2 regions of the Streptomyces sp. NPDC051217 genome follow, and region 1 is predicted to be linked to the other one. Evidence: riboswitches for the same ligand, from Rfam matches in the RefSeq annotation. Region 1 holds a riboswitch; the other holds the start of a gene.
The links. Region 1 has a riboswitch for cobalamin ahead of ACIBBB_RS16565 (ribonucleoside-diphosphate reductase subunit alpha). Riboswitches for the same ligand answer to the same signal wherever they lie in the genome.
Positions count from the first base shown of each region.

Region 1 (14,217 bases):
TGGCCGGGCTGATGATGGCCGTGCTCTGGCGCAGCCCGTACGGCCCGCTCTCCGCGCTCTTCGTACTGCTGCCGGTGTACATCTCCTGCTGGGTCTTCGCGCAGTACCACCGCGAGCGCGCCGCCCATCAGGCGACCATCAGGGCACTCGTGCAGGCCGTCGACATCAAGGACCGGTACACGCGCGGCCACAGCGAACGCGTCGGGCGGGCGTCGGCGATGATCGCCGGTGAGCTGGGGATGGACCACGAGCGCCTGGAGGTGCTCCGGTTCGCCGGAATCCTGCACGACGTGGGCAAGCTCGGCGTCCCCACGCGCGTGCTGCGCAAGGACGGCCCGCTGACACCGGAGGAGCGGCGCGTCATCGAGCTGCATCCCGAGTACGGCCACGAGATCGTGCGCGGAATCGGTTTCCTCGGGGAGGCCCGGCTGGCGATCCTGCACCACCACGAACGGCTCGACGGCAGCGGCTATCCGTACGGCCTGGCGGGGGCCGAGATCCCCGAGTTCGCACGGGTCGTCGCCGTCGCGGACGCCTTCGACGCGATGACGTCCACCCGGTCCTACCGGCGAGCGCGGCCCGTGGCGACGGCGGTGGCGGAGCTGCGGCGGTGCGCGGGCAGCCAGTTCGACCCGCGGATGGTGGGGGCGCTCGTCAGCGCGCTGGACCGGTACGGCTGGCAGACGGCTGTCACCTCGGACGAGACGCACGCGGTACCGGCCGAGCCCCGGGAGCCCTCGGACCTGTCCCCGAAGATGCCCGCCGTGGCAGCGGCGGCGCTGCTTTCCGCACCGACCGGGAGCCGCGCCCCCGCCGCTTGCAAAAACGTCCCGCCACCCCGTCCGCAGGACGGCTCCCGTACGGCACCGGTCACTGACCGCCCAGGCACCGCCGGCGGCGGCGGATGACCGCCCCGCACGCCCCCGCCGGCCCCCACGCCGGGTCCCCTCGCCCCGCGCTCACCCTCCTCGCCGTCCACGGCGCCGCGCTCACGCTCACCGCCCTCGGCCTCTGGTCCACCCTCTGGCACGGAATCACCGAGCCCCGCAACGCCCTCGCCTTCGGCGTCCTCGTCGCCATCGGTGAGCTCGTCCGCCGGGGCGCCCTCCCGGGCGAACGCGAGCCCGCGCCCCTCGGGGCCGCCGGAGCCCTCGCGTACGCCATGCTCGGGCAGAGCGCGGGCCGCCCCGTGGAGCACGGTGTCCTCCAGACCGTCGCGGTCGTCGTCGCGGCGGTCCTCGTCGGAGCCGTCCCGCACCTCGCGCGGGGTCGCGGCCCCGTGCTCGACCATGTGACCCGCCGCGTGCTCACCGTCGCCTTCGCCGCCGTCTGCTTCCAGCCGCTCATCGCCTCGGGCGAGTTGGGGAAGCGGGTCGGCGAAGGCCCGTACTACGCCCTCCTGCTCCTCCTCCTACTGATCCTGACCGCCCTGTGCGACGCGGTCCTTGCCGCGCTGATGCTGCGGGCCCGCACCCACCATCCGTACGGTCCGCTGCTCCGCGACGAACTGCGCGCCCTCATCGGCATCGGCTCGGCCGTCTGCGCGACCGGTGCGGTGATGGCCCTTGGCGTCGCCGTGGCCGGGCTCTGGGCGCTGCCCGTCTTCTGTGTGCCGCTGCTGCTGACGCAGCTGTCGTTCCGGCGCTACGCGGCGGTCCGTACGACCTACGGGCAGACCATCGCCTCGCTCGCCCGCGCCACCGAGATCGCCGGTTACACCCGCCACGGCCATGCGCACAGGGTCGCCGAACTCAGCCGCGCGGTCGGCCGCGAGATGGGGCTCTCCGGGGCCGAGCTGACCGTCCTGGAGTACGCCGCGCTGATGCACGACATCGGCCAGCTGTCGCTCGTCGACCCCGTGCCCGACGGCGCGACCGCCCTGCTGCCGGTCACCGAGCAGCGGCGGATCGCGCTGCTCGGCGGGGCCGTCGTACGCCAGACCGGGGTCCCGCCGGCGGTCGCGATCGTCGTGGAGCGGCAGGCCGATCCGTACCGCGAACAGCCCCTCCCGGCCCGGATCGTCCGCGCCGTCAACGCGTACGACGACCTCGCCGGGGCGGGCTCGGGGAGCCCCGGAGGGGCGACGGGGCCGCTCAGCGCCTTGGAGCGGCTGCGCCTCGGCACCGGCCACGACTACCAGCCCGAGGTGGTCGAATCTCTGGCGCGCGTCCTGTCACGAGGTGGTCTGACCCCTGGTCGTGCTGGGTAACCCATGGGTAAGGAGCGAGCGTCCGACCGGGCATGGTTGGATGCGAAGAGGAGTCCAAGAGGGTGTCCGGGGGCACAGACCCGAGCGACCGGCAGGCGGGAATCGTGAAGATCTTCGGGAAGGTACGGCATCGGCCCTCCGCCTCGTGGCGGCAGGCCACCGACCGCGCGTTCACGCTGATCGGCGACGGACGGTACGAGGACGCGGGTGCGCTGCTCACCCGGGCGGCGGATCTGGAGCCCTGGCTCTCCGAGTCCTGGTTCAACCTGGCCCTTCTGCACAAGTTCCGGCACGACTGGGAGCAGGCGCGGGCCGCCGGGCTGCGCGCCGTCGCGCTGCTCGACAAGGAGGCCGGGGCACCCGACTGGTGGAACGTCGGCATCGCGGCCACCGCGCTCCAGGACTGGCCGCTGGCCCGGCGGGCCTGGCAGGCGTACGGCCTCAAGGTGCCCGGCAATCAGTACACGGCCGCGGCGACCGGTGAGCCGGTCGGTATGGAGCTGGGCAGCGCGGCCGTCCGGCTCTCGCCCGAGGGCGAGGCCGAGGTCGTCTGGGGCCGCAGGCTCGACCCGGCCAGGATCGAGATCCTCTCCATCCCGCTGCCGTCCTCGGGGCGCCGCTGGGGCGAGGTCGTCCTGCACGACGGCGTGCCGAACGGCGAGCGTACGACCGCCGCCGGTGCGAACGGCTCCGCGCGGGCCTTCCCGGTCTTCGACGAGATCGAGCTCTGGGCGCCGTCTCCCGTGCCCACCTGGGTGGTGCTGCTGGAAGCGGCGACCGAGTCCGACCGGGACGCCCTGGAGCGGCTCGCGGCCGACGCGGGCTTCGCCGCCGAGGACTGGTCGTCCTCCGTACGGTTGCTCTGCCGGGCCTGCTCGGAGAGCCGGATGCCGAGCGCCGAGGGCGACGGCGAGCACCTGGACCCGCACGACCACAGCGAGCCGGGACACCCCGGGCCGCTCGGTCACCGTACGGAGGGCGAGCTGTGGGTGCCCGAGCGCGAGTGCGGGATAGCCGCGCCTCCCGGACTGGTCCGCGGCCTGCTCGACGGCTGGGTCGCCGACAGCCCGGACACACGTGAGTGGCGGGATCTCGAAGAGGTCTGCTGACTCGAAATCCGCCGAAGGCGGGACGGGGGTGGCGGGGGCGAGGGGGGCAGGTTCTCGGGCATCGAGCCGACGACGCGACCACGGGCCGTAGGCTGTACGGGCACATCGCGCAGGCAGCAGGCAGCGGTGTACAGGCAGCAGCGGGTACCGAGGAAGGCGTACTGCGGACATGGCGCAGCAGGAGACGGACCAGATGACCGAGAGCGGGACCTCCCAGGCGGAGCGGGGGGACGGGTCCGTCGCGGGCGGCGAGGGGATTGTCGACGACGAGGGTTTCCTCGTCGACTCCACGGACGCGGAGGCGCGTGAGCTGGCGTACCGCGAGCGCGGCACGTCGCGGCCGATCACCGTCGTCGGCAATCCGGTCCTGCACAAGGAGTGCGCGGACGTCACCGAGTTCGACGACAAGCTCGCCGCGCTCGTCGACGACATGTTCGCCAGCCAGCGGACGGCGGAGGGCGTGGGCCTGGCCGCCAACCAGATCGGCGTGGACCTGAAGGTCTTCGTCTACGACTGCCCCGACGACGACGGGGTACGGCACGTCGGCGTCGTGTGCAATCCGGTGTTGGACGAACTCCCGCCCGAGGACCGCAATCTGGAGGACGGCAACGAGGGCTGCCTCTCCGTGCCGACGGCGTACGCGGAGCTGGCGCGGCCCGACTACGCGGTGGTGCGGGGCCAGGACGTCCAGGGCAAGCCGATCAAGGTGCGAGGCACCGGCTACTTCGCGCGCTGCCTCCAGCACGAGACGGATCATCTGTACGGATACCTGTACATCGACCGGCTCTCGAAGCGCGACCGCAAGGACGCGCTGCGGCAGATGGAAGAGGGCACGCCGCGCTACGAGGTCGTGCCGAACGCCTGAGTGCCCGAAGTCCGCGTGTGGCGGGCGACGACGGCCGACGGGCCGCCGACGGCGGCGGCGGATGACGGTTGATCACGGCCGGACACGGCCGGACACGGCTTCTGAGCGGCCCCGTTCCCGATCCCCGGGAGCGGGGCCGTCGACGTCGCGGTGGACAGCGGGTGAAGTGCCGGGCCCCGGCGCCATTGGTCCGACAAATGACCCTGGTGGGCGCCCGGTTGACGCGCGTCGACCCTTCCGCCACGCTCTGCCGTACATCTCGCCTTGAATCTGGAGACCCGATGTTGCGACGTACCGCAAGACTTCTGCTCAGCCTTGTCATGACCCTGTCCTTCGCTGTGGCGGGGGCGGTCGTCACTGCCGGCCCCGCGCAGGCCGACGGCTGCTACACCTGGTCCGGCACTCTCTCCCAGGGGTCCAGCGGCGCCGCTGTGACCCAGCTCCAGATCCGCGTGGCCGGCCACGTGGGCAGCGCCGCCCCGCTCGTCATCGACGGCGAGTTCGGACCGGCGACCGCCGCCGCGGTCAAGCGCTTCCAGTCCGCCTACGGACTGGCCGCCGACGGCGTCGCGGGCCAGAACACCTTCAACAAGATCTACGACCTCCAGGACAACGACTGCACGCCGATCCACTTCACCTACGCCGAGCTGAACACCTGCAACTCCACCTGGGCCGGCGGCGCGGTGAGCGCGGCGACCGCCAAGTCCAACGCACTGCGCACCATGTGGAAGCTGGAGGCGATGCGGCACGCCATGGGTGACCAGCCGCTCCGTGTCACCAGCGGTTTCCGATCGACGGCCTGCAACGCGGCGGTCGGCGGAGCGAGCAACAGCCGCCATCTGTACGGTGACGCCGCCGACATCGGGTCCGGCCCGCACACGTTGTGCGGCCTGGCCCAGAACGCGCGTAACCACGGCTTCAACGGGATCCTCGGCCCGGGTTACCCCGGTCACAACGACCACGCCCATGTCGACCACCGCTCGGGCCGCTTCTGGTCCGCGCCGAGCTGCGGTATCTGACGGCTCTCTCGTACGTCCGGGGGCCTCACGCGACGCGCGTGGGGCCCCTGAACGTACGCCGGTACGCGTTCGGGGTCGTCCCGAGCGTGCGCATGAAGTGGTGACGCAGGCCCGCCGCGTTCCCGAAGCCGGACCGGCCGGCTATCGCGTCGACCGTCTCGGCCGTCCCCTCCAGCAACTCCTGTGCCAGCAGGACGCGTTGGCGCAGCAGCCAGCGGTACGGAGTGGTCCCCGTCTCCTGCTGGAACCGGCGCGCGAAGGTGCGGGGCGACATATGGGCGCGCTCCGCGAGCTGTTCGACGGTCATCTCACGGTCCAGATGCCGCTCCATCCAGGCGAGCACCCCGCCGACCGTGTCGCACGCGGTGGGCAGCGGGCGCTCGATGAACTGGGCCTGCCCGCCGTCGCGGTGCGGCGGCACCACCATGCGCCGGGCGATGGCGTTGGCGACCTCGGGGCCGTGCTCCTGGCGGACGACGTGGAGGCAGGCGTCGATGCCCGCGGCCGTACCGGCGGAGGTGACCACCGGGCCGTCGTCCACGTACAGCACGTCGGGCTGCACGTCGGCCAGCGGGTACGCCTCCGCCAGCTCGGCGGAGTGCATCCAGTGGGTGGCGCAGCGGCGCCCGTCGAGCAGCCCGGCGGCGCCCAGGGTGAACACGCCCGCGCAGACGCTGAGCACCCGCGCGCCCCGGTGTACGGCCCGGCGCAGCGCGTCCAGCAGCTCCGGCGGGTAGTCCCGGACGACGTACGTGTCCCCGGCCGGCACGCAGATCAGATCGGCCGCCTCCAGGCGGTCGAGCCCGTGCAGGTCACCGATCGTGAACCCGGCGTGGGTACGGAGGACGGGGCCCTCGGCCGAGACGACGGCGAAGTCGTAGACGGGCAGGCCCTGCGCGCTGCGGTCGAGGCCGAAGACCTCGCAGAGCACGCCGAGTTCGAAGGGGTGCACGCCGTCGAGCAGGACGACGGCCACGTTCTTCAGCATGGCACCAGTGTGGCAGTAATTCGACGGTTCATGACAGTCCTGCCACTGCCCCTTGCTCCATGGAACGACGACAGTGGAGGCATGAACTCAATCGGTGGTTACCTCCTCGTACTTGCCCTTTTCGGCCTTCTCGCCCTTCCCGGGCTCATCGGACACCTCAGGGAGCGCGCCATCGACCGCCAACTGCGGCGCGCGGAGCACCCGGAGGAACCTGAGCCGCCCGCCGGCCGCTCACCCACATATGCGCCGGCGCGGCGGCAGCCGCACCGACCGCGTACCACAGCAGGTCAGGCGCATTGAAGGTCGAGCCGAGCACAAGCCGCACGACCACACTCCGCTCGGCCGGCCCGGCGGTCACCCCGGTGAGCTGAAGCAGCTCGACGGCGCAACTGAGGCCGAGCGCCCCGGCTCCGGCGACGAGGGGCCGCACGCGGGGAGCGGCCAGCACGATCAGGACGTACACGAGCACGGTGTACAGCGCGACCCCGCCGTACTTGGCGACGTCGCCGCCCGCGACAACCCTGATCCCGAGCCCGGCACCGACGGTCCCGCCGGCGACTGCCGCTGCCACCAGCCGCGTACGTGCGAGAACACCCATGCGGGGAGCCTATGCGGCCGTGCGTGGACGGGGGGCGGGGCGGCCTCCGGCTCAGTTGCCACGGGGGGCAGTTGAGCCGGGGGTGCCGTCACGCGCACTGGTCGATGTGATGGCCGCGCCACGGCCCTTCAGGCTGGGCTCAGGACGTGCGGAATGAACTCCGCGACCGGGATCTCCACCATGAAGATCTCGCCCGCCTGTTCAGGAGGTTCGCGCCAGAACCGCAGAGTGACCGTCAAACACGGCGAGGCGGAACTGCTTGACGAATGCCATGTTGTCGTCGCAGGTCAGCCACTGTCCCGCAGCCCACAGGTCTACTCGGCGCAGCGCGTGGTCCCACTCGCCGACCTCGGCGGCGAACCTGTCCTTGTCTCCCAGAAGTACGGTCACAGCGGGCTCAGTCTGCGGCGTGTGCCTCGGTGGTGGCGAAGGTGATGAACGTGCGCCAGGCGTCAGCCACCGCCTCGCGCCGCAGCTCCCACGTCCGCAGCTTCACGCTGCGCGTGCCGCTCTCCCTCAGTACCAGTGGCTCGTCCGTGAGGTGGAAGCCCGTGCCGCGCGCCACCGCCGTGCTCGCCGTGTTGCCCGGTTGTATCCGGAGCACCGCGCGCCGTACCGGCGCGTCGTGGAACGCGTGGGTGAGCATCAGGCGTACGGCTCGGGAGGCCAGGCCCTGGCGGCGGTACGGGGCGCCGATTCCATAGCCGAGTTCGACCTCCGAGCCGTCCTCCGCCGCGACGAACAGCAGCACCTCGCCCATCGGGGTCTGCCCGTCCGTCGTGATGGCGAGCTGGAGCGCCTGGCCCGATGCCCGGCGTTCGTGGGCGCGGGCCACATACGCGCGGGCCGCGGTCTCGTCGAACGGCGCTCGCAGCGGCGTCCAGCGGTCCATCTCGGGCTCGTCGAAAAGTGCGGACAGGGCGGGGACGTCCGCCTCCGTCCATTCGCGTAGTTGAAGGCCCTCCCCCTGGGGGAGGGGGGTGTGAAACATGGGGTCATAGTGCCGGGGCCCCGTGGCACCCGCCATGGGGCCCCGGCAGTTCCGCTTTCTAGAAGTCGTCGTCGAAGCCGACCGTGCCCTCCACCGCCACCTGGTACGCCGACGGGCGGCGTTCGAAGAAGTTCGTCAGTTCCTGGACGCCTTGCAGTTCCATGAACGAGAACGGGTTCTCGGAGCCGTACACCGGTGCGAAGCCCAGGCGCTGGAGGCGCTGGTCCGCGACGCACTGGAGGTATTCGCGCATCGACTCCGTGTTCATGCCCGGCAGACCGTCGCCGCACAGGTCGCGGCCGAACTGGAGCTCCGCCTCGACCGCCTCCTTCAGCATGTCGGTGACCTGCTGCTGGAGCGCGTCGTCGAAGAGGTCCGGCTCCTCCTTACGGACGGTGTCCACCACCTCGAAGGCGAAGTTCATGTGCATCGTCTCGTCGCGGAACACCCAGTTGGTGCCGGTGGCGAGCCCGTGCAGCAGGCCGCGCGAGCGGAACCAGTAGACGTACGCGAACGCTCCGTAGAAGAACAGGCCCTCGATGCAGGCCGCGAAGCAGATCAGGTTCAGCAGGAAGCGGCGCCGGTCCGACGAGGACTCCAGGCGGTCGATCTTCTCCACCGAGTCCATCCATTTGAAGCAGAACCGCGCTTTCTCGCGGATCGACGGGATCTCCTCGACCGCGTCGAACGCCGCGGCCCGGTCAGCCGGATCGGGGAGGTAGGTGTCGAGCAGCGTCAGATAGAACTGGACGTGCACGGCCTCCTCGAAGAGCTGGCGGGAGAGATAGAGCCGCGCCTCGGGGGAGTTGATGTGCTTGTAGAGCGTCAGCACCAGATTGTTCGAGACGATCGAGTCGCCCGTCGCGAAGAACGCGACCAGCCGGCCGATCATGTGCTGTTCGCCGGGGGAGAGCTTGGCCAGGTCGGAGACGTCGGAGTGGAGGTCGACCTCCTCCACCGTCCAGGTGTTCTTGATCGCGTCGCGGTAGCGCTCGTAGAAGTCCGGATAGCGCATGGGGCGCAGCGTCAGTTCGAAGCCCGGGTCGAGCAGATTCTTCTCGGCGGAGGTGGACGTCATTACTGGCAGGCCTCGCAGGACTCGGGGTTTTCCAGGGAACAGGCGATCGCGTCGGAGTCCGGCGCCATCCGCACGGGTGCTGTGGCCGCCGCCGGCTGAGACTTCGCCGCGCGGGCGATGCGCGTCGCCGGGCGCGAGCGCAGGTAGTACGTCGTCTTGAGGCCCTTCTTCCAGGCGTACGCGTACATCGAGCTGAGCTTCCCGATGGTCGGCGTCTGGAGGAACAGGTTCAGCGACTGGCTCTGGTCGAGGAACGGTGTGCGCGCCGCCGCCATGTCGATCAGGCCGCGCTGCGGGATCTCCCAGGCCGTGCGGTACAGCTCGCGCACATCGGCCGGGATCCAACTGAAGCCCGCCACCGAGCCGTTGGACTCGCGCAGCGCCTCGCGGGACTGCGCGTCCCACACGCCGAGGCGCTTCAGCTCAGCCACCAGATAGGCGTTGACCTGGAGGAACTCGCCCGACAGGGTCTCGCGCTTGAAGAGATTGGAGACCTGCGGCTCGATGCACTCGTAGACGCCCGCGATGGAGGCGATCGTCGCGGTGGGCGCGATGGCGAGCAGCAGCGAGTTGCGCATCCCGCTCTTCGCGACGCGCGCCCGCAAGGCGTCCCACCGCTCGGGCCAGTTGAGCGACACGTCGTAGTGGTCCGGGTGCAGCACGCCGCGCGCCGCGCGGGTCCGGTCCCAGGCCGGCAGCGGGCCCTCCCGCTCGGCGAGGTCGCAGGACGCCTCGTACGCGGCGAGCATGATCCGCTCGGAGATACGGGTGGAGAGCGCGGTGGCCTCGGCGGAGTCGAACGGCAGCCGCTTCTTGAAGAAGACGTCCTGGAGGCCCATCACACCCAGGCCCACGGGGCGCCACTTGGCGTTGGAGCGGCCCGCCTGCTCGGTCGGGTAGAAGTTGATGTCCACGACCCGGTCGAGGAAGGTCACGGCGGTCCGGACGCTCTCGTCCAACCGCTCCCAGTCCAGCTCGCCCGACTCCGTCACGAACGCGCCGACGTTGACCGAGCCGAGGTTGCAGACGGCCGTCTCGCCGTCGTCCGTGACCTCCAGGATCTCGGTGCACAGGTTCGACGAGTGCACGACGGCGCCCGGCTCGGCGGTCTGGTTCGCCGTACGGTTCGAGGCGTCCTTGAAGGTCATCCAGCCGTTGCCGGTCTGGGCGAGGGTGCGCATCATGCGGCCGTACAGCTCGCGCGCCGGGATGGTCCTGCGGGCCTTGCCCGCCGCCTCGGCCGCGCGGTACGCCGCGTCGAAGCCGTCGCCCCACAGGTCGACCAGTTCGGGCACGTCGGAGGGCGAGAAGAGCGACCAGACGCCGTCCGCGTCGACCCGGCGCATGAACTCGTCGGGGATCCAGTGCGCGAGGTTCAGATTGTGCGTACGGCGGGCGTCCTCGCCGGTGTTGTCGCGCAGCTCCAGGAACTCCTCGATGTCCGCGTGCCACGTCTCCAGATAGACGCAGGCCGCGCCCTTGCGCCGGCCGCCCTGGTTGACGGCGGCGACCGAGGAGTCCAGCGTCCGCAGGAACGGCACGATGCCGTTGGAGTGCCCGTTCGTGCCGCGGATCAGTGAACCGCGGGCGCGGATGCGGGAGTACGAGAGGCCGATGCCGCCCGCGTGCTTCGAGAGACGGGCCACCTGGTGGTAACGGTCGTAGATCGAGTCCAGCTCGTCCAGCGGGGAGTCCAGCAGATAGCAGGACGACATCTGAGGGTGGCGGGTGCCGGAGTTGAAGAGCGTGGGGGAGGAGGGCAGGTAGTCGAGCCGGCTCATCAGGCCGTACAGCGCGGCGACTTCGTCCACGGCGGCCGGGGAGTCGTCCTTGGCCAGCCCGGACGCGACGCGCAGCATGAAGTACTGCGGCGTCTCGATGACATGCCGGGTGATCGGGTGCCGGAGCAGATAGCGGCTGAAGAGCGTGCGCAGGCCGAAGTAGCCGAAGCGGTCGTCCGCGTCCGGGTCGATCATCGCGTCGAGACGGGCGGCGTGGCGGGTGACGAAGGCGGCCGTACGGTCGGCGATCAGGCCCTCCGCGTGGCCCACCGCGACCGAGGAGGAGAACGAGACGGCGCCCTGGCCCGCGGCCTCGTCCGCGATGGCGCGGGTGAGGAGGCGGGCGGCGAGACGGGAGTACGCGGGGTCCTCGGAGATCAGCCCGGCCGCGGCCTCGGTGGCGAGCGCGCGCAACTCGGCGTCGTCCGAGGCGGCGTTGCGGCCACGGAGCGCGGCGGCGGCGACCTTGCCGGGGTCCGTGTCGGCCAGATCGGCGGTGAGGTCCGTGAGGGCCCGCAGAAGGCCCGTCCCGGGGCCGTCGGCCGGCCCGGCGGTCTCCCGTTCCCGCTCGGCGATGGCTGAAGCCGGATCGGCTGGCGCGATGGTCACGTGGTGCTCTCCCTCGCTCGGTTCCGGGCCAGGGGGAGGGCATGGCGGCGCACGCCCGCGTACGCCGTCCCGGAACCGGGCGGCGAGCGGTGCGGCGTCCACCGGCCCTGCCTCGGAGCCCGGACGTCTCGGCACCCGGACCGGTCGATCCGGGAGCGCCGTCGGCAAGTGCTCGGACTCGCGGGCACGACAAAGCGCACCACAGCACACCGTTGCGGGACAGTTCCGGATTCCCACCGGATTCTCCTGCGGCGACAGCAGACTTGAGCATACATGTGGGGTTGGTTGGGAGCAGCACCCCCCACATGTTGTGTCGGGGATGGCTCGTCTCAGATCTCCAGGCTGTACGTGAGTAGTACAAGTTCCGGATACGGCGCCCAGTCCCGCTCCGGCGTCCGTACGAAGCCCAGCCGCTCGTAGATCCGGTGGGCGGACAGCATCGCCTTCTGGGTGGAGAGCCGCACCCGTACGCATCCGGTGGCCCGCGCGCGGTCCACACACGCCCGCACGAGCGCCCCACCGACCCCGCGCCCTCGGCCGCCGGGCGCGACGGCCAGCATGCGGAACTCGGCCTCACCGTCCCCGGCGAGATCGGCCCAGGCCGACCCGGCACCGACGTAGGCCACCCCACCGAGCAGGGTCCCCGCACCGTCGACGGCCACGAGCACCTCGCTCCCCTCGGCCCGCCCGGCGACATCGCGCAGGGTCTTCAGATAGGGGTCGCCGGTCCCGAAGTCCAGCAGCCCGTCGTCCAGATAGGCGCGGGCGGTTATCTCCCCGAGGGCGTCGTACTCGGCGGGCTCGGCCGCTCTGATGGTGAAGTCGCTCTCCGACCTCGTCTTCTGATCCATGACAGCAGTGTGCGATATCGGTACGACAGCGCTTTGTCAGAGGGCGCCGCATCGTTGAGTACAGAGCGAGGAGGGTCCATGACCGTGACCACTGACCGGAACCATCTGGAGACGAGCGTCTTCGACGAGCTCACCCTGATAGTGGCCCGCACGGACGAGCGCGTGCGTATGGAACTGATCGACGGGAAGCTCAGGAGCAAGGTAGTGCCGGACGGGGATCACGGGCGCATCATCGAGTGGCTGCTTCGCATCTGCATGCAGTCGCGGCCAGAGCTGTTCCTCTACCCGGATCAAGGGCTGAAGGTGCAGGCCTATCGCAGTGGCCGTGCCCGGCCGGACGGTTCTCTGGCGCCCAGCGGCGCCTTTGTCGGTCAAGGCGAGTGGGCTGCCCCCGAACCGGTTCTGATGGCCGTCGAGGTCACGTCGTACGACTCCGACACCGACGCGCGCGGCCGGGTGGAGAAGCCCCGCGCCTACGCCGAGACCGGCATCCCCGTCTATCTGCTGATCGACCGGGACTCCTGCGAGGTAACCGTCTACAGCGAGGCGGACGGCGTGCGCTACGAGAGTGCCCGCACGGTGCCCTTCGGCAAGACGGTCGCTCTGCCCGGCCCGGTGGACATCACCCTGGAGACCGAGCAGCTCAAGGACTGGGTGCGCTGACACCCGCTCCCGCACGGTGAAGGGCCGCCGCTCCCCGCAGGGGAACGGCGGCCCTTCGCTCGCTCAGCAGCAGCGGAATCCTTCTCTCGGGTCCGCCTCGCGGGCGTCCGTCCGGCCGCGTTCGAAGGCGCGGCGTGTCATGGGCTCCGTCGTGGGGTCGCAGGCGCGCGTGTGGGCCACGTAGTGGTCGTACGCCGACTCGCCCGTCAACTCCCGTACGTACCAACGGATCCGGCCCACCGCCTCGCGCACCTTCGACGCCGACGTCATGACGGGTCCGCCCCGGCGGACGCCTTCGCCTGGGCGGCGGCCAGCTCCGCCTTCTCCTCCTTCGTGGGGATCAGGCCCGCCGGTGCGACGATCTCCGACTTCACGTACGGCGTCTCCGACAGCTTCACGCTCTCCGGGTGGCGGATCGCCTTGTAGCAGACCCGTGCCGCGTCGGCGATGACCACGATGATCAGGATCGCGAAGAGCGCCGAGAGGACGCCGTCCACCGTCGAGTTGGTGACGACCGTGTGCATGTCGTCCATGGTCTTCGCCGGCGGGATCACCTCGCCGTTGTCGATGCCCGTCCGGTAGACGTCCCGCTGGGTGAAGAAGCCGACCTTCGGGTCGTCGGAGAAGATCTTCTGCCAGCTCGCGGTCAGCGTGACCGCCGCGTCCCAGGCGAGCGGAACGGCCGTCACCCAGGCCCATTTGAGCCGCCCGGACTTCACCAGCAGCGTCGTACACACGGCGAGCGCCACCGCCGCCAGGAGCTGGTTCGCGATGCCGAACAGCGGGAAGAGCTGGTTGATGCCGCCCAGCGGGTCGTGCACGCCGACCCAGAGGAAGTAGCCCCACGCGCCCACGACCACGGCGCTGGCGAACCAGACGCCGGGCTTCCAGCTGACCTGGCGCATCGGCTTGTACACATTGCCGAGCATGTCCTGGAGCATGAAGCGTCCGACGCGCGTACCCGCGTCCACCGTCGTGAGGATGAACAGCGCCTCGAACATGATCGCGAAGTGGTACCAGAACGCCTTCAGCCCCGCGCCGCCGACGACGGACGAGAAGATGTCCGACATCCCGAGCGCGAAGGTCGGCGCGCCGCCCGTGCGGGACAGCAGGCTCGACTCCTCGACGTCCTTGGCCGCCTGGGCGAGTTGGTCGGGCGAGATCGTGAAGCCGAGGTTGGCGACCGCCTGCGAGGCGGATTCGACCGTGCCGCCGATGACACCGGCGGGGGAATTGACCGCGAAGTACAGACCCGGGTCGATGATGCACGCCGTGATCATCGCCATGATGGCGACGAACGACTCGGTGAGCATCGCGCCGTACCCGATCATCCGGATCTGGGTCTCCTTCTGCACCATCTTCGGCGTGGTGCCCGAGGAGATCAGTGAGTGGAAACCGGACAGCGCGCCGCACGCGATCGTGATGAAGACGAACGGGAACATCGAACCGGCGAAGA
Region 1 is NZ_JBITEV010000006.1:219,087-233,303, reverse strand. It holds gene ACIBBB_RS16615 (HD-GYP domain-containing protein) at 1-908, shown strand, start outside; gene ACIBBB_RS16610 (HD-GYP domain-containing protein) at 905-2,209, shown strand; gene ACIBBB_RS16605 (tetratricopeptide repeat protein) at 2,314-3,318, shown strand; gene def (peptide deformylase) at 3,488-4,183, shown strand; gene ACIBBB_RS16595 (D-Ala-D-Ala carboxypeptidase family metallohydrolase) at 4,465-5,202, shown strand; gene ACIBBB_RS16590 (GlxA family transcriptional regulator) at 5,228-6,190, opposite strand; gene ACIBBB_RS16585 (DUF2809 domain-containing protein) at 6,348-6,788, opposite strand; gene ACIBBB_RS16580 (hypothetical protein) at 6,990-7,178, opposite strand; gene ACIBBB_RS16575 (GNAT family N-acetyltransferase) at 7,186-7,779, opposite strand; gene ACIBBB_RS16570 (ribonucleotide-diphosphate reductase subunit beta) at 7,838-8,857, opposite strand; gene ACIBBB_RS16565 (ribonucleoside-diphosphate reductase subunit alpha) at 8,857-11,247, opposite strand; cobalamin riboswitch at 11,393-11,525, opposite strand; gene ACIBBB_RS16560 (GNAT family N-acetyltransferase) at 11,577-12,098, opposite strand; gene ACIBBB_RS16555 (Uma2 family endonuclease) at 12,177-12,761, shown strand; gene ACIBBB_RS16550 (YbdD/YjiX family protein) at 12,825-13,031, opposite strand; gene ACIBBB_RS16545 (carbon starvation CstA family protein) at 13,028-14,217, opposite strand, start outside.

Region 2 (14,217 bases), on a different contig from region 1:
CAGCCGCGCACCGTGGTCACCGACGCCGTACTGATGGAACGCATCTGGGGGAGCGAACTCCCGGACAATCCGCGCGACTCGATCTACACGGCCGCGAAGCGGCTGCGCCGGGGCCTGGAGGTGGCGGGCCACACCCACCGGCTGGTGCGGCTGCGCGGCGGCTATCTGCTCGACGTGGATCCGGCCGAGGTCGACGTCCACCGCTTCCGGTCACAGGTCGCGCTGGCCCGGGACGCCGTACGCCGCGGCTATCTGTGCGAGGCGAACGACGCGTTCGGTACGGCGCTGAGCGGCTGGACGGGCACGGCGCTGGCCGATGTCGACAACTCCTGGGCGGCGCGGTGCCGCGAGACGCTGGGCCGCGAGCGGATGCTGGTCCAACTGGCCGGGATCGAGGTCAAGTTGGGGCTGGAGCGGCACAGCGAGGTGGCACCCGAGCTGTCGGAACTGGCCGCCGAACATCCCCTGGACGAAGGCGTCGCGGCGTTGCTGATGGTCGCGCTGCACCGCTGTGGTCTGCGGGCCGCGGCCCTGGCCGTGTACGCGGACACCCGTCGGCATCTCGTCCGTGAGCTGGGCGTCGAGCCGGGGGACGCGCTGCGGCGGGCGCACCAGGAACTGCTCGGGGAGAGCGGGCCCGTGGCTGTCGAGTGCGCGAGCACCACGGAGACGGCGTCGGCGCGGCTGCGTCTCGTCGGCTGATCCGGGCCGGCTGATCCGGGCCGGCTGATCCGGGCCGGGCGGTCCGGGCCGGGCGGTCCGGGCCGGGCGGTCCGGGCCGGGCGGTCCGGCGTCGTTGACCGGGGGCGGGTTTCGGGGACGTCGGCGCGGACTCGGACTCGGCTCGCATCCTGCCCCCTCTCCCTGACGTTCCAGGCCCACCCTCCGGCCGTACGGCGCGGAGCCCCGCGCACGCCGGCCGCCGGGGCCGGACAGCTCCCACGGCGGACGGCGTGAACTCCCCCGAGTAGGGGACTCTCCACACCTACGGCTCCGGGCCTGCCGGGCCGCCCCCGATCCCGCGGGAGGCGCCGCCGCACGGACCGGACACGTCACACCCTGCATCAGCCGTCGGTCCCGGCCCGGTCTCCGGCCGGTCGGCGGTCGGTCTCCGGCCGGTCGGCGGACGATCGACCGGGGCCGGGGCCGGGACGGGGCTTCTAGCGCAGCCGTGCCGTCAGGCTGCCGCCGTGCGCCTGACGGGTGTCGACGTCGAGACGGGTGCCGCCGAGCACCTTGCGGACGCGGACGCCGTCGTCGGACGCTACCGCCCGCAGCCAACGGCCGCGCAGGGTGACCGAGACCGTGCTCCGTTCCATCGTCGGGTCGGAGACCGCGATCGAGACCGTGCCGTCGCGTGATGTCCGCAGGAGCACCGACGCGGCGCCCTCGATCGACAGATGGCCCGCGCGGTGGGTGCCCGGCGTGAAGGTGTTCGCGGCGAGGAGGGACAGGCCGCGGTGCTCGACGGCCTGGACGCGCGTGGTGTTGGCGACGACGGACAGCGGTCCGCGACCGTGCCCGTCCTCTCGCCCGTGCCCGTCGGCGTACGCCTTCAACTGCCCTTCCGTGGCGTTCGGTACGAGCGCGTGGGCCGTCGACAGGCGCGGGGCGCCCGCCGGTTGGTCGACGGAGAGCGAGAACACCCGCTTGGTGACCAGGGTGTCGGGGTTGGACGTACGCACGAGGCGACGGCTCCTGGTGACGGTGTCCAGCGCGACTGTCGGAACGCTGTCGAGGCCACTGTCGCGTCCCCCGTCCCGGCCCCGGCCCCGCTCGCCGTCCAGAAAGAGGTACCCGACCGACACCCCCCTGCCCGCCGTCCGCGTACCGCAGCCAGGACACCGGGCCCGGCGCCGTACCACTGCCCGACCACGCCGCTCCGTCCCGGAGCCGCCCCGTCACCGTGACGGCGTCCGACGCGGCGGCGATCCTGCTGTCGAGCGTCGTCGTCACCGCGCGTCCCGCCGGGTCACCGACCCCGGCCGCCAGGACGACGATCTCCTCGTCGAACATGAACCACGACTTGGTGGCGGCGGCGTTCCGGTAGGCGACGAAGTCGTCGGGCAGCTCGCCGGCCTGCTTCGCGGCGTACGCGACGTCGTCGCCGAGCACGAGCCCGACCGCGCCGTACGTACCGAGACGGGCGCCGCCGGACAGGGTGTTGGTGCCGCGCGGGAAGTAGACGTAGGTGTTCTGCGACTCGGAGGACGAGGTGAAGCCGCGCTCCGGGTTGTCGTACCAGGCCGTGCCGTACAGCTCGGGGATCGTCCTGCGGGTCTCCACCGGCGCGGTGACACCGGCCAGTCGGTACGGCGACACCGTCGTGTAGTAGTCGACGCCGAAGGCGAGCGTCTGGTCCTGGCCGGCGAGGTACAGACAGTGCGCGCCGTCGCCCTGGAACCACGGCATCAGATTCTCGCCGCTCATGTACTCGTACTTGCTGATCCGGCCGGAGCTGCGGGCCAGGGCGAACGCGTAACCGGGCCGCCGGTGCACGGTCTTGTCCATCGCGTTGAACGCGGTGTGGCTCTCGGCGTCCCCGAGGTCCCGCGCCGGCACGGACGTGTCGGCGAGGATGTCGGCGTAGCGCGCGACGCTGACCGGTGAGACGAAGACGGCCGGGTCGAGCGCGGCCTTCGACGTCTGCCGTACGAACTTCACGTACCCCTTGAGCGCGTCGGCGTCGGTGCCGGTCGCGTGTCCCGAGAGGTCGACCACGGCCTCCACGACGACCGCGACGTCCGTGTACCCCGTCGCCGTCCGCGACACCCCGCGGCCCTTGACGACCTCCATCATCCAGCCCTCGAAGACGAGCGGCGCGAACCCGTCGGCCACCCAGCCCTGCACGACCGCCACCAGGTCGGCGGTGTCGATGTAGTCGGTGCCTTCGAGGATCTTGACGGTCTGCACGGCGCGGGTGAGCAGGACCTTGCCGTACGAGCCGGTGTACGCGACCGAGTCGTGCTGGATGAAGGAGCCGTCGGCGTAGAAGCCGTCGGTGACGCCGTGCTGCGGCTGGTACGGGTCGACCGTGGCGTACACGGTCAGCTGGTCGGCGACGGCCTTGGTGACGCGCGCGTCGTCGCCGGTGACGGCGCCCTGGAGGATTCGGTTGGTGGTGATGTCGGCGAGGTTGGCGCCGGTGTGGAAGCGGGAGTCGAGGTCGACGTCGCCGTCCTTGCCGTTGCGCAGATAGGCGTCCATCGAGGCGAGGTAGGTGGCGGCCAGATCGGGCCGGTACGCGGCGAGTTCGTCCTTCAGCAGGACGAGGGTCTTGCTGACGCTCGCGGAGATGCCGATCTCCCAGTTGAACCAGTTGCCGTAGTAGCCCTTCGACTGGTCGCCGTAGTACGTGTCGTGAAGCCGCGTCAGGCCGTCGACGACGCGCCGCTGGACGCTCACGTCGTCGCGGAGGTCCGAGGCGGCGGGGCCGGGGGCGCGGGTGGCGAGGGCGATCTCGTACAGGTACTGGTACGAGGTGTTGAGGTTCGCGTCGCTCGTGCCGAGGGGGAGGCCCTTGAAGAGTTCCCCGGGACCCGCGCCGTCCATCGCGGTGAGGCGGGTGCGGGCCGTCGAGGTGATGGCGGCGAGTTTGGCGGCGACCTCGGGGCGGGCGTTGGAGTCGGCGGTACCGGCGAAGATCGCGAGGGCGTTGGCGAGGATCGCGGCGTGGCCGGCGGGCGGGCCGGCCCCATCGGCGCCGCTTGAGCCCGGCGGCCGGACGTCGGCCTGAGCACGCAGTGGCGCGGCCATGGCGAGCAGGGCGGACGCGGGCAACATCGTCAGCAGGGTGCGGCGCGAGAGCTGCAAGGCGGTGCTCCAAACTCGGCAAACTCGGCCCGAAAGCGCTTGCCGCATCCAAACAACCGTGGTTGCGCCTGTCAACGAATCGGTGCCCGTGACGGGGAGGCCCCGCGTGGACGGTGGGGGCGGAAGTTCGTTACAACATCGCTATACACGTCATGTATACGCCGTGTGTAGAGTGTCCGCCATGTCAATCGGTCACACCCTCCTCGGGCTCCTCGAATCCGGCCCTCAGCACGGCTACAACCTCAAACGCGCCTTCGACGACTCCTTCGGCCACGACCGCCCGCTGCACTACGGGCAGGTCTACTCGACCATGTCCCGGCTGCTGAAGAACGGGCTTGTCGAGGTCGACGGCATAGAGGCCGGCGGAGGACCCGAGCGCAAGCGGTACGCGATCACCGAAGCCGGCATCACCGATGTCGAGCGCTGGCTCGCGCAGCCGGAGAAGCCGGAGCCGTATCTCCAGTCGACCCTCTATACGAAGGTCGTCATCTCGCTGCTCACCGGGCGCGGCGCCGCCGATCTGCTCGACACGCAGCGCGCCGAGCATCTGCGGCTGATGCGCGTCCTGACCGAGCGCAAGCGGCACGGCGATCTCTCCGACCAGCTGATCTGCGACCACGCGCTGTTCCATCTTGAGGCCGACCTGCGCTGGCTGGAACTGACCGCCGCCCGCCTGGACAAGCTCGCGGAGGAAGTACGCCGATGAGTGCCACGCCCCCCACCACCGCCCCCACGGCGCCCTCCACCACTCCCGCGGCCCCCGAAGGCTCGCTGCTCGTCGCGTACGACCTGCGCAAGTCGTACGGCGCCACCCCCGCCCTCGACGGCGCCTCGTTCTCGATCCACGCCGGCGAGATCGTCGCCGTCATGGGCCCCTCGGGATCCGGCAAGTCGACGCTGCTGCACTGCCTCGCCGGCATCGTGGCCGCCGACTCCGGGACCATCAGCTACCAGGGCCGCGATCTCACCGAACTGTCCGACAGGGCGCGCAGCGCGCTGCGCCGCACGGACTTCGGCTTCGTCTTCCAGTTCGGCCAGCTCGTGCCGGAGCTGACCTGTCTGGAGAACGTGGCGCTGCCGCTGCGCCTCAGCGGCACCCGCCGTAAGGAGGCCGAGCGGATCGCGCTGGAGTGGATGGAGCGCCTGGAGGTCACCGATGTACGGGCCCAGCGTCCCGGTGAGGTCTCCGGCGGTCAGGGGCAGCGCATCGCCGTCGCCCGCTCGCTCGTCACCTCACCCCGCCTGCTCTTCGCCGACGAGCCGACCGGCGCGCTCGACTCGCTCAACGGTGAGCGCGTGATGGAGCTGCTGACCGACGCGGCGCGGTCGGCGGGGACGGCCGTCGTCCTGGTGACGCACGAGGTGCGGGTGGCCGCGTACTCCGACCGCGAGGTCGTCGTACGGGACGGCAGGACGCGGGACATGGACGCCTACATCAGCGGCGCCGGTCCCAGCGGCGCCGGTCCCGGTCCCAGCGGCCGAAGCGGCGGCGGCCAAGCGGGCGGCGGCGTGGGGCACGCGGCATGACGCTCCTCGACCGGCAGGCGCCACCGCTCCCCCCGCTCCCGTCCCCCGCGACCGCCGTCGCCCCCACCGGTCTCCGCGCCTGGGCGCGGGACCTCGCCCTCGGCATGCGCTTCGCGGTCTCCGGCGGGCGCGAGGGCTGGGCCCGTACGGCGCTGACCGCGCTGGGCGTCGGCCTCGGCGTCGCGCTGCTCTTCGCCGCCGCCGCCGTACCGGGGATCCTCGACGCCCGCGAGGCCAGGAGTCAGGCGCTCGACATCCCGTCCGCCACCTCGCAGGCCGTCGGCGGGGGCAGCACCGACACCTTCATCTGGGCCGACGCGGGCACCGAATACCGCGGCGACCCGGTGAGCGGCCGGCTGCTGCGCCCGGAGGGCGCCGACGCCCCGCCGCCGCCGGGTGTCGCGAAGATCCCGGGCCCCGGCGAGATGGTCGTCTCACCCGCGCTGCGCGATCTGCTCGCGTCGTCCGAAGGCACGCTGCTGGCGCAGCGGCTGGACGACCGGATCGTCGGCACGATCGGGGAATCGGGTCTCGTCGACCCCGGCGATCTGCGCTACTACGCGGGCAGTTCGACGCTGAGCGTCGACGCCGCCGGTGTCCGGTCGTCCGGCTACGGCCACGAGGCGTCCGCCGCACCGTTCAATCCGCTGCTCGTGGTGCTCGTCATCCTGATGTGCGTCGTGCTGCTGGTGCCGGTGGGCATCTTCATCGCCACCGCCGTCCGCTTCGGCGGCGAGCGCAGGGACCGCAGACTGGCGGCGCTGCGGCTGGTGGGCGCCGACGTCAGGACGGTACGGCGGATCGCGGCGGGGGAGGCCCTGTTCGGGACGGTGGCCGGGCTGGCCGCCGGTGCCGCGCTCTTCCTGATCTCCCGTCAACTGGTGGGCCACATAAGGCTCTGGGGGTTCAGCGCCTTCCCGTCCGACGTGGTCCCGGAGCCCCGGCTGGCCCTGCTCATCGTGCTCGCCGTGCCGTTGGCGGCGGTCCTGGTCACCCAGGTCGCGCTGAGTTCGGTGGCCATCGAACCGCTCGGCGTCGTACGCGACACCGGTCTGCGCCGCCGCAGGCTCTGGTGGCGGCTGCTGCTGCCCGTCATCGGTATCGCCATCCTCGCGACGACCGGGCGTGTCGACGCGGCGACGACATCGGTCGGCCCGTTTCCCATCGCCGTCGGTGCCGCGTGTGTACTGATCGGACTCGCCGGGCTGCTGCCCTGGCTCGTCGAAGCGGTCGTCTCGCGGCTGCGCGGCGGACCGGTGCCCTGGCAACTGGCCACCCGAAGGCTTCAGTTGAGCAGCGGTACGGCGGCGCGGGCGGTGAGCGGCATCACTGTCGCGGTGGCCGGTGCCATCGCTCTCCAGATGATGTTCGGCGTCATGCAGAAGGATTTCCTCCAGCTCACGGGGCAGGACACGGACCGGGCGGACTTCTACGTCTCCGGCGAGTACGGCGACTCCGCGCTCGCGGAGCGGATGATCCAGGACTTCCGCGACACCAAGGGGGTCTCCAAGGTCATCGGCACCGTCGAGACCTATGTGGTCGCCACCGGCGCCCCCACGGACCAGGGCTGGCAGCCGACGACGAGCCTCACGGTGGGATCCTGCGCGACGCTGAAGGACATCGCCGAGCTGCCCTCCTGCCAGGACGGGGACACGTTCGTGGCGCACCTCGACTCCAGGGCGGCCAAGCGGGTCGGGGTGGCCGGGGTGGAGGAGCAGAACGCCCGTACGGACGAGGCCGCCACTCCCGGCAAGGAGATCGACCTGACCGGGGACTACGGGGAGGGCAGGGGCAAGCCCGTGCTGTGGACGCTGCCCAGGTCGGCCCGGACGGTGACCGCCTTCCCCGATCCGATGGGCGACGTGCACGACGGCATCCTCGTCACGCCGGGCGCTCTCGGCCCGCGCGGACTGCCCGGGGCCACGGCCACGGCCTCCGTCAAGGTCGACCGGGAGGTGCCGGACGCGGCCGAGTACGTACGCGGAACGGCGGCGGACATCGACCCCACGCTGCGGGTCCGCGCGCTTCAGAACCTTGAGCGGGACAAGCAGTACGCGAGCGTGCAGAGCGGCCTCCAGGTGGGCGGCACTCTCACGATGATGCTGATCGCCGCGAGCATGCTGGTCTCGCAGATCGAGCAACTGCGCGAGCGCAGGCGGCTGTTGTCCGTCCTGGTGGCCTTCGGTACGCGGCGCGCGACGCTGGCGTGGTCGGTGCTGTGGCAGACGGCGGTGCCGGTGGTGCTGGGCACGGGCCTCGCGATCGCCGGCGGGCTCGTCCTCGGCGAATTCATGCTGGGCATCATCGGGAAGTCGATCGGTGACTGGTGGGTCTTCGTCCCGTACGCGGTGGTCGGCGCGTCGGTGATCCTGCTGGTGACGCTGGCGAGCCTGCCACCGCTGTGGCGGATGATGCGGCCGGAGGGGCTGCGGACGGAGTAGGGCGGCGGGGTGGGGCGGGCCGGGTCGGACGGCGGCGTCGGCCGCATCACCCCGGCAGGTGATCCGGCGGGTAATTCGGTCGACGCGCCGCCGGCCGGTTCGGCAGGCTCCCGTCATGGAACCTCATGTCTGGCCCCTGTACGGCCTGCGGATCACCACGCCCCGCCTCGAACTCCGGCTCCCGGATCTGGACGAGCTGTCCGACCTGGCGGCGGTCGCCGCCGCCGGGGTGCACGACGAGGACACGATGCCCTTCTCCGTGGCGTGGACCGACGCGAGCCCCGAGGAACGGGGCCGGGCGACCTTCCAGCATGTGCTCGGCACCGTGGCGGCCTGGACCCCGGGGGCCTGGACGCTGAGCCTGGCCGTCCGCCGCGAGGGGGAGGTGGTCGGCCGCCAGGACCTGGGCGCGGACGACTTCGCGGTGACCCGCGAGGCACTCACCGGCTCGTGGCTGGGCCTGACGCACCAGGGGCGCGGCATCGGAACGGAGATGCGGGCGGCCGCGCTGCACCTGGCGTTCGAGGGGCTGGGCGCGCGGTATGTGACGTCGGCCGCGATGACCGACAACGCGCGGTCGCTGCGGGTCTCGGAGAAGCTCGGCTACCGCCCGGACGGGCTGACGGTGGTGTCGGTAGGGGGCGAGGCGCGCCCCCAGCAGCGGCTGCGCCTGGACCGCGCGGGGTGGGAGGCGCACCGTACCGTCCCGGTCGAACTGCACGGCCTGGAGCCGTCGTTGGCGCTCTTCGGTCTGTAACTGATGGGTGTGGCCGGGGACGTAGGCCCCCGGCCACAGCGGGATGGTGGATCAGTCCGCCGTCGGCAGGCCCGCCCGGATCTCGCGGGCCGCCGCGACCAGGTTCTCCAGCGACGTACGGACCTCCGGCCAGCCGCGCGTCTTGAGACCGCAGTCCGGGTTCACCCAGAGCCGTTCGGCCGGGATGGCCTCAAGTCCCTTGCGCAGCAGCGTCGTTGCCTCGGCCGTGCTCGGGACGCGCGGCGAGTGGATGTCGTACACGCCGGGTCCCGCCTCGCGTGGGTAGCCCTCGGCGGCGAGTTCGCCGGCCACCCGCATATGGGAGCGGGCCGCCTCCAGGCTGATGACGTCGGCGTCGAGATCGTCGATGGCCCGGACGATGTCGCCGAACTCCGCGTAGCACATATGGGTGTGGATCTGGGTGTCCGGTCGTACGCCGCCGGTGGCGAGGCGGAACGATTCGGTCGCCCACGCCAGATACGCGGCTCGTCCGTCGTTACGCAGCGGCAGCGTCTCGCGCAGGGCCGGTTCGTCGACCTGGATCACCGAAGTGCCCGCCGCCTCAAGGTCGTTGACCTCGTCGCGCAGCGCGAGGGCGACCTGCCGCGCGGTGTCGCCGAGCGGCTGGTCGTCCCGGACGAAGGACCAGGCGAGCATGGTGACGGGCCCGGTGAGCATGCCCTTGACCGGACGGGCGGTGTGCGACTGCGCGTACGACGTCCAGCGCACGGTCATCGGAGCAGGCCGCGAGATGTCACCGGCGAGGACCGGCGGGCGTACGTAACGGGTGCCGTACGACTGCACCCAGCCCTGCCGCGTGGCGGCGTAACCGGTCAGCTGCTCGGCGAAGTACTGGACCATGTCGTTGCGTTCCGGCTCGCCGTGCACCAGGACGTCGAGCCCCGCCTTCTCCTGGAAGGCGAGGACATCGCGGATCTCTTCCTTGATCCGCTCCTCGTATCCGGCGGTGTCGATCCGCCCGGCGCGCAGGTCGGCCCGCGCGGTGCGCAGGTCGGCGGTCTGCGGGAACGAGCCGATGGTGGTCGTCGGCAGCGGCGGCAGACCCAGGTGCGCCCGCTGGGCGGCGGTCCGTACCTCGTAGGGCTGCGAACGGCGGGCGTCCGCGCCGGTGACGGCCGCGGCGCGGGCGCGCACGGCCGGGTCGCGGGTGAGCGCCGAGCCCCCGCGGGAGGCCAGAGCGGCGCGGTTGGCGGCGAGTTCGGCGGTGATCGCGCCGGTGCCCTCGGTCAGGGCGCGGGTCAGGGTCGCGACCTCCGTGCTCTTCTGGCGGGCGAACGCCAGCCAGCCGGCGATCTCCGGGGCGATGTCGTGCTCGGCGGTCGCGTCGAGCGGGACGTGCAGCAGGGAGCAGGACGGCGCGACGTCGACGCGGTCGGCGAGGCCGAGGAGCGTGCCGAGCGTGGCGAGGGACTTCTCGAAGTCGTTGATCCAGATGTTGCGTCCGTCGACCACGCCCGCGACCAGCCGCTTGCCCGGCAGTCCGCCGGCGGACGCGAGGCTTTCGAGGTTGGCGGCGGCCGGACCGGTGAAGTCCAGCGCGAGCCCTTCGACGGGCGACTTGGCGAGCACCGGCAGGGCTTCGCCGAGCCGGTCGAAGTAGGAGGCGACGAGCAGCTTCGGCCGGTCGGTCGGACCGCCCAGGTCGTGGTAGGCGCGGGCGACGGCGGCCAGTTCGGCCGGGGTGCGGTCCGCCACGAGCGCGGGCTCGTCCAGCTGCACCCAGTCGGCCCCGGCCGCGCGCAGGTCGGCCAGGACCTCCGCGTACACGGGAAGGAGCCGGTCGAGCAGCGTCAGCGGCTCGAAGCCGTCGGGCACGCCGGGGGCGGGCTTGGCCAGCAGGAGGTAGGTGACGGGGCCGAGGAGCACGGGCCGGGCGGTGAGGCCGAGCGCGAGGGCTTCGGTCAGCTCGGCGACCTGCTTGGTGGAGTCGGCGCGGAAGCCGGTGCCGGGGCCGAGTTCGGGGACCAGGTAGTGGTAGTTCGTGTCGAACCACTTGGTCATCTCCAGCGGCGCCACGTCCTGCGTACCGCGCGCCATGGCGAAGTACCCGTCCAGCGCGTCGGTGTCGACCGCGGCGCGGTGCCGCCCGGGGATCGCGCCGACTATCACGCTGGTGTCCAGGACATGGTCGTAGTACGAGAAGTCGCCGGTCGGGATCTCGTGGACACCGTCGGCGGTGAGCTGCTCCCAGTTGGCCCGGCGCAGCCCGGCCGCCGTGTCGCGCAGGGTGCCGGCGCCGACGGCGCCCCGCCAGTAGCCCTCGACGGCCTTCTTCAGTTCGCGGTGCGCGCCCTGGCGCGGGTAGCCGTACACGGTGGCGCGTGCTGCCGCGGCTGCGGACTTGTCTGTCACGGAACTCTCCTTCGCGAGTTGTCCTGCGATCCCGGGACGGATCGAGGACACGAAGGGGTACGGAATCGGACGGGCTCCTCGGTACGCGTGTCTACGCGTCCGCGTGTGTTCGTGTGTGCACGTCTGTGAATGTGCGTGCACGCGCCAGCACGGCTGCCCGACCGATATGTACGCCGACCCGCCCACGAGGTCACCGGGATGTCCGTACGCGATCGGTCGCGTACGGGCAGCGGGCAGGTCTTCGGACTCACGGGCACACCCGCCGGGTGCGGACACCCGGTGGACACCTACTGACCGTCGCTTCCCAGGCCCGGCTCGGGCCCAGTGCTGATGACGGCGGTCGTTCCCACTCACCGCTGCGGGGCAGTCCCGGATTCCCACCGGGTTCCCTCTTACGACGCTCCCGCCCTGCGGACGGGAACGAACCAGCTGCACCGCCCAGCCTAGCCGTTGTCCATCCGCTCCCTCGAAGCCTTACCAAATATTCATGAACGGGCTAATCCACCTGCTTCCGGGTCGAGTTCGTACAACGCGGCAGGCCGATACCTCCTTGACACGCCTATTGGTCTAAGCCAACATCCGATTGGCCTGTACCAAGTTCAAAGGGCGGTTCGCTGAGCCGGCCGAGCGACGCGCCTTCGGAGGATCCGCATGGAGTCGAGCAGCCGACCCAGCAGCCGTCACCAGCAACTGACGCGTCTCGCGGAGACCGTGCTCCAGCCCGGGTTCGTGGGCACGACCGTCCCCGACTGGGTCCGCCGCAGAATCGCGGGCGGTCTCACCTCCGTCGTCCTGTTCGGCCGGAACATCGTCGACCCCGAACAGGTCGCGCGCCTCACCGCCGAGCTACGCGCGGAGAACCGCGACCTCATCATCGCCATCGACGAGGAGGCCGGCGACGTCACCCGGCTCGAAGCCTGGACCGGCGCCTCCCGGCCGGGCAATCTCGCGCTCGGCGCCGTGGACGACGTGGATCTGACCGAGTCCGTCGCCCGCGACATCGGGCGCGAACTCCACGCCGCCGGTATCTCCCTCAACTACGCGCCCAGCGCCGACGTCAACTCCAACCCCCTCAACCCGGTCATCGGCGCCCGCTCCTTCGGCGCCCGTACGGACGTCGTCTCCCGGCACACCGCCGCCTGGGTCCGCGGACTACAGTCGGCCGGTGTCGCCGCCTGCGCCAAGCACTTCCCCGGCCACGGCGACACCTCCGTCGACTCCCACCACGGGCTTCCGCGGGTGACGGCGAGCGCCGAGGAGATCGCCGCCACCGCGCTGCCGCCGTTCGTCGCCGCGATGGAGGCGGGCGTGCGCGTGGTGATGACCGCGCACCTGCTCGCGCCCGCGTACGACGCCGAGCTGCCCGCCACCCTGAGCCCCCGCATCCTCGTCGACCTGCTCCGCGGCGAGCTGGGTTTCGACGGACTGGTGGTGACGGACGGCATCGAGATGCGCGCGGTCACCGCCCGCTACGGCATCGACGGGGCCACCGTACGGGCGGTCACGGGCGGGGCGGACGCCGTGTGCGTCGGCGGCGAGCACGCCGGTGAGGCGACCTTCGACCAGCTCACCGACGCCCTGGTCCAAGCCGTGCTCGACGGCACGCTCCCGGAGGCGCGGATCAACGAAGCGGCGGCGCGGGTCGCCGAGTTCGCCGCCTGGTCGGGCAGCCGTACGCGGGCCGTGGCCACCGACGACGCCGCGTCCGACATCGGCCTCGTCGCCGCCCGGCGCGCGCTGCGGGTGTCGACCGAGCAGGGCCGGGACTCAGTGCTGCCGCTCGTCGGCGCGCCGCACGTGGTGGAGCTGTCGCCGACGATGAATCTGGCCGTCGACGGGCAGACCCCCTGGGGCGTGGCGGCTCCGCTGAGCGATCTGCTGCCCGGCACCACATCCGTACGGCTGACGGAGGCCGATCTGATGGGGGCCGGTGACCTGACGGAGCCGGGCGACATGGCGGCGGCCGCTGATCTGCTGGACCGCAAGGTGCTCGATCCGGCGGCCGAGCGTTCGCTGGTCGTCGTGGTGCGCGACGCGGCGCGGCACGGCTGGATGTCGGCGGCGATGGCGCGGCTCCTGGGGAGCCGGCCCGACGCGGTGGTCGTGGAGATGGGCGTACCGAACGGCGCGGCGCCCGGCGCCGTGCACCTGGTCACCCATGGCGCGACCCGGGTCTCGGGAGTGGCGGCGGCGGAGTTCCTGGCGGGCCGCCGCTGATTCCGATGCCCACCGCCGAGCGTAAATCCCCAGGGTGTGTTCCGAAAGTCCCGTCCGGCTCACGACGCCGGGCACGGCATCTCGCTGCGTTGTCCTCAGTCGCCCGAGTGCGCCCGGTCCATCCACCACGCCGATCCTCCGCCTTGCGATCGTGGGCACCGCCCGCGGCGAGCACCGCCCGCAGGGCCCCGCCCTGCGGGCGGACGACGCCACTCGCCGGCACGCCCTACTTGGCGTCCGAATAGCGCTCCACCGTCGCCGTCGTGAAAGGAAATCGCACCGGCGTCTCCCCGAAGGCGATCCGGCCCGCCAGCTCACCGGCCTCGCGGATCGCCACCGCCACGTCCGCCGCCTCCTCCCACGGGCAGTGCACGATCACCTCGTCGTGCTGGAAGAAGACCAGCTCCGCCCGCATACCGGCGGTCGCGCTCCGCAGCGCCGCCAGCATCAGCAGCGCCCAGTCGGCCGCGCTGCCCTGCACCACGAAGTTCCGCGTGAAGCGCCCCCGCGCGCGGGCGTTCGTCGACGCGTACCCCGGCGTGAACTCGCCGTCACCGGACGGCACTTCGTCGGACTCCTGCGGGATCCCCGCCTCGCCGCCGTCCTCCGAACCGGCCGCCGGCGGACTCGTCCGGCCCAGCCACGTCCGTACGAGTCTGCCCTCCTCGCCCGCCCGCGCCGCGTCGTCGACATACTCGACGGCCCGGGGGAACCGTCTTCGCAGAGCCGCCAGATTCTTCAGGCCGTCGCCCGACGTCTGGCCGTAGACCGCGCCCAGCAGGGCGAGCTTCGCCTGCGCGCGATCGCCGGAGAACGCGCGGTCCGACAGCACCTTGTACAGATCGTCGTCGTGCCCGGCGACCTCCATCAGCCCCCGGTCGCGGGAGATCGCCGCCAGCACCCGTGGCTCCATCTGGTCGGCGTCCGCCACCACCAGCCGCCACCCCTGGTCGGCGACGACCGCTCCACGTATGACCCGCGGGATCTGCAACGCGCCGCCGCCGTTGGTCGTCCAGCGGCCGGAGACCGTACCGCCCGGGAGATACTCCGGCCGGAAACGGCCGTCCCGCACCCAGTCCTGGAGCCAGC
Region 2 is NZ_JBITEV010000018.1:87,065-101,281, reverse strand. It holds gene ACIBBB_RS31180 (BTAD domain-containing putative transcriptional regulator) at 1-702, shown strand, start outside; partial or broken gene ACIBBB_RS31175 (polysaccharide lyase family 8 super-sandwich domain-containing protein) at 1,161-3,813, opposite strand; gene ACIBBB_RS31170 (PadR family transcriptional regulator) at 3,995-4,519, shown strand; partial or broken gene ACIBBB_RS31165 (ABC transporter ATP-binding protein) at 4,516-5,241, shown strand; gene ACIBBB_RS31160 (FtsX-like permease family protein) at 5,337-7,781, shown strand; gene ACIBBB_RS31155 (GNAT family N-acetyltransferase) at 7,897-8,538, shown strand; gene metE (5-methyltetrahydropteroyltriglutamate--homocysteine S-methyltransferase) at 8,590-10,911, opposite strand; cobalamin riboswitch at 11,147-11,306, opposite strand; gene ACIBBB_RS31145 (glycoside hydrolase family 3 protein) at 11,563-13,128, shown strand; gene ACIBBB_RS31140 (bifunctional 3'-5' exonuclease/DNA polymerase) at 13,355-14,217, opposite strand, start outside.
Region 2: it holds a riboswitch for cobalamin, as region 1 does, so the genes downstream of both, metE (5-methyltetrahydropteroyltriglutamate--homocysteine S-methyltransferase) here and ACIBBB_RS16565 (ribonucleoside-diphosphate reductase subunit alpha) in region 1, are expected to answer to the same signal.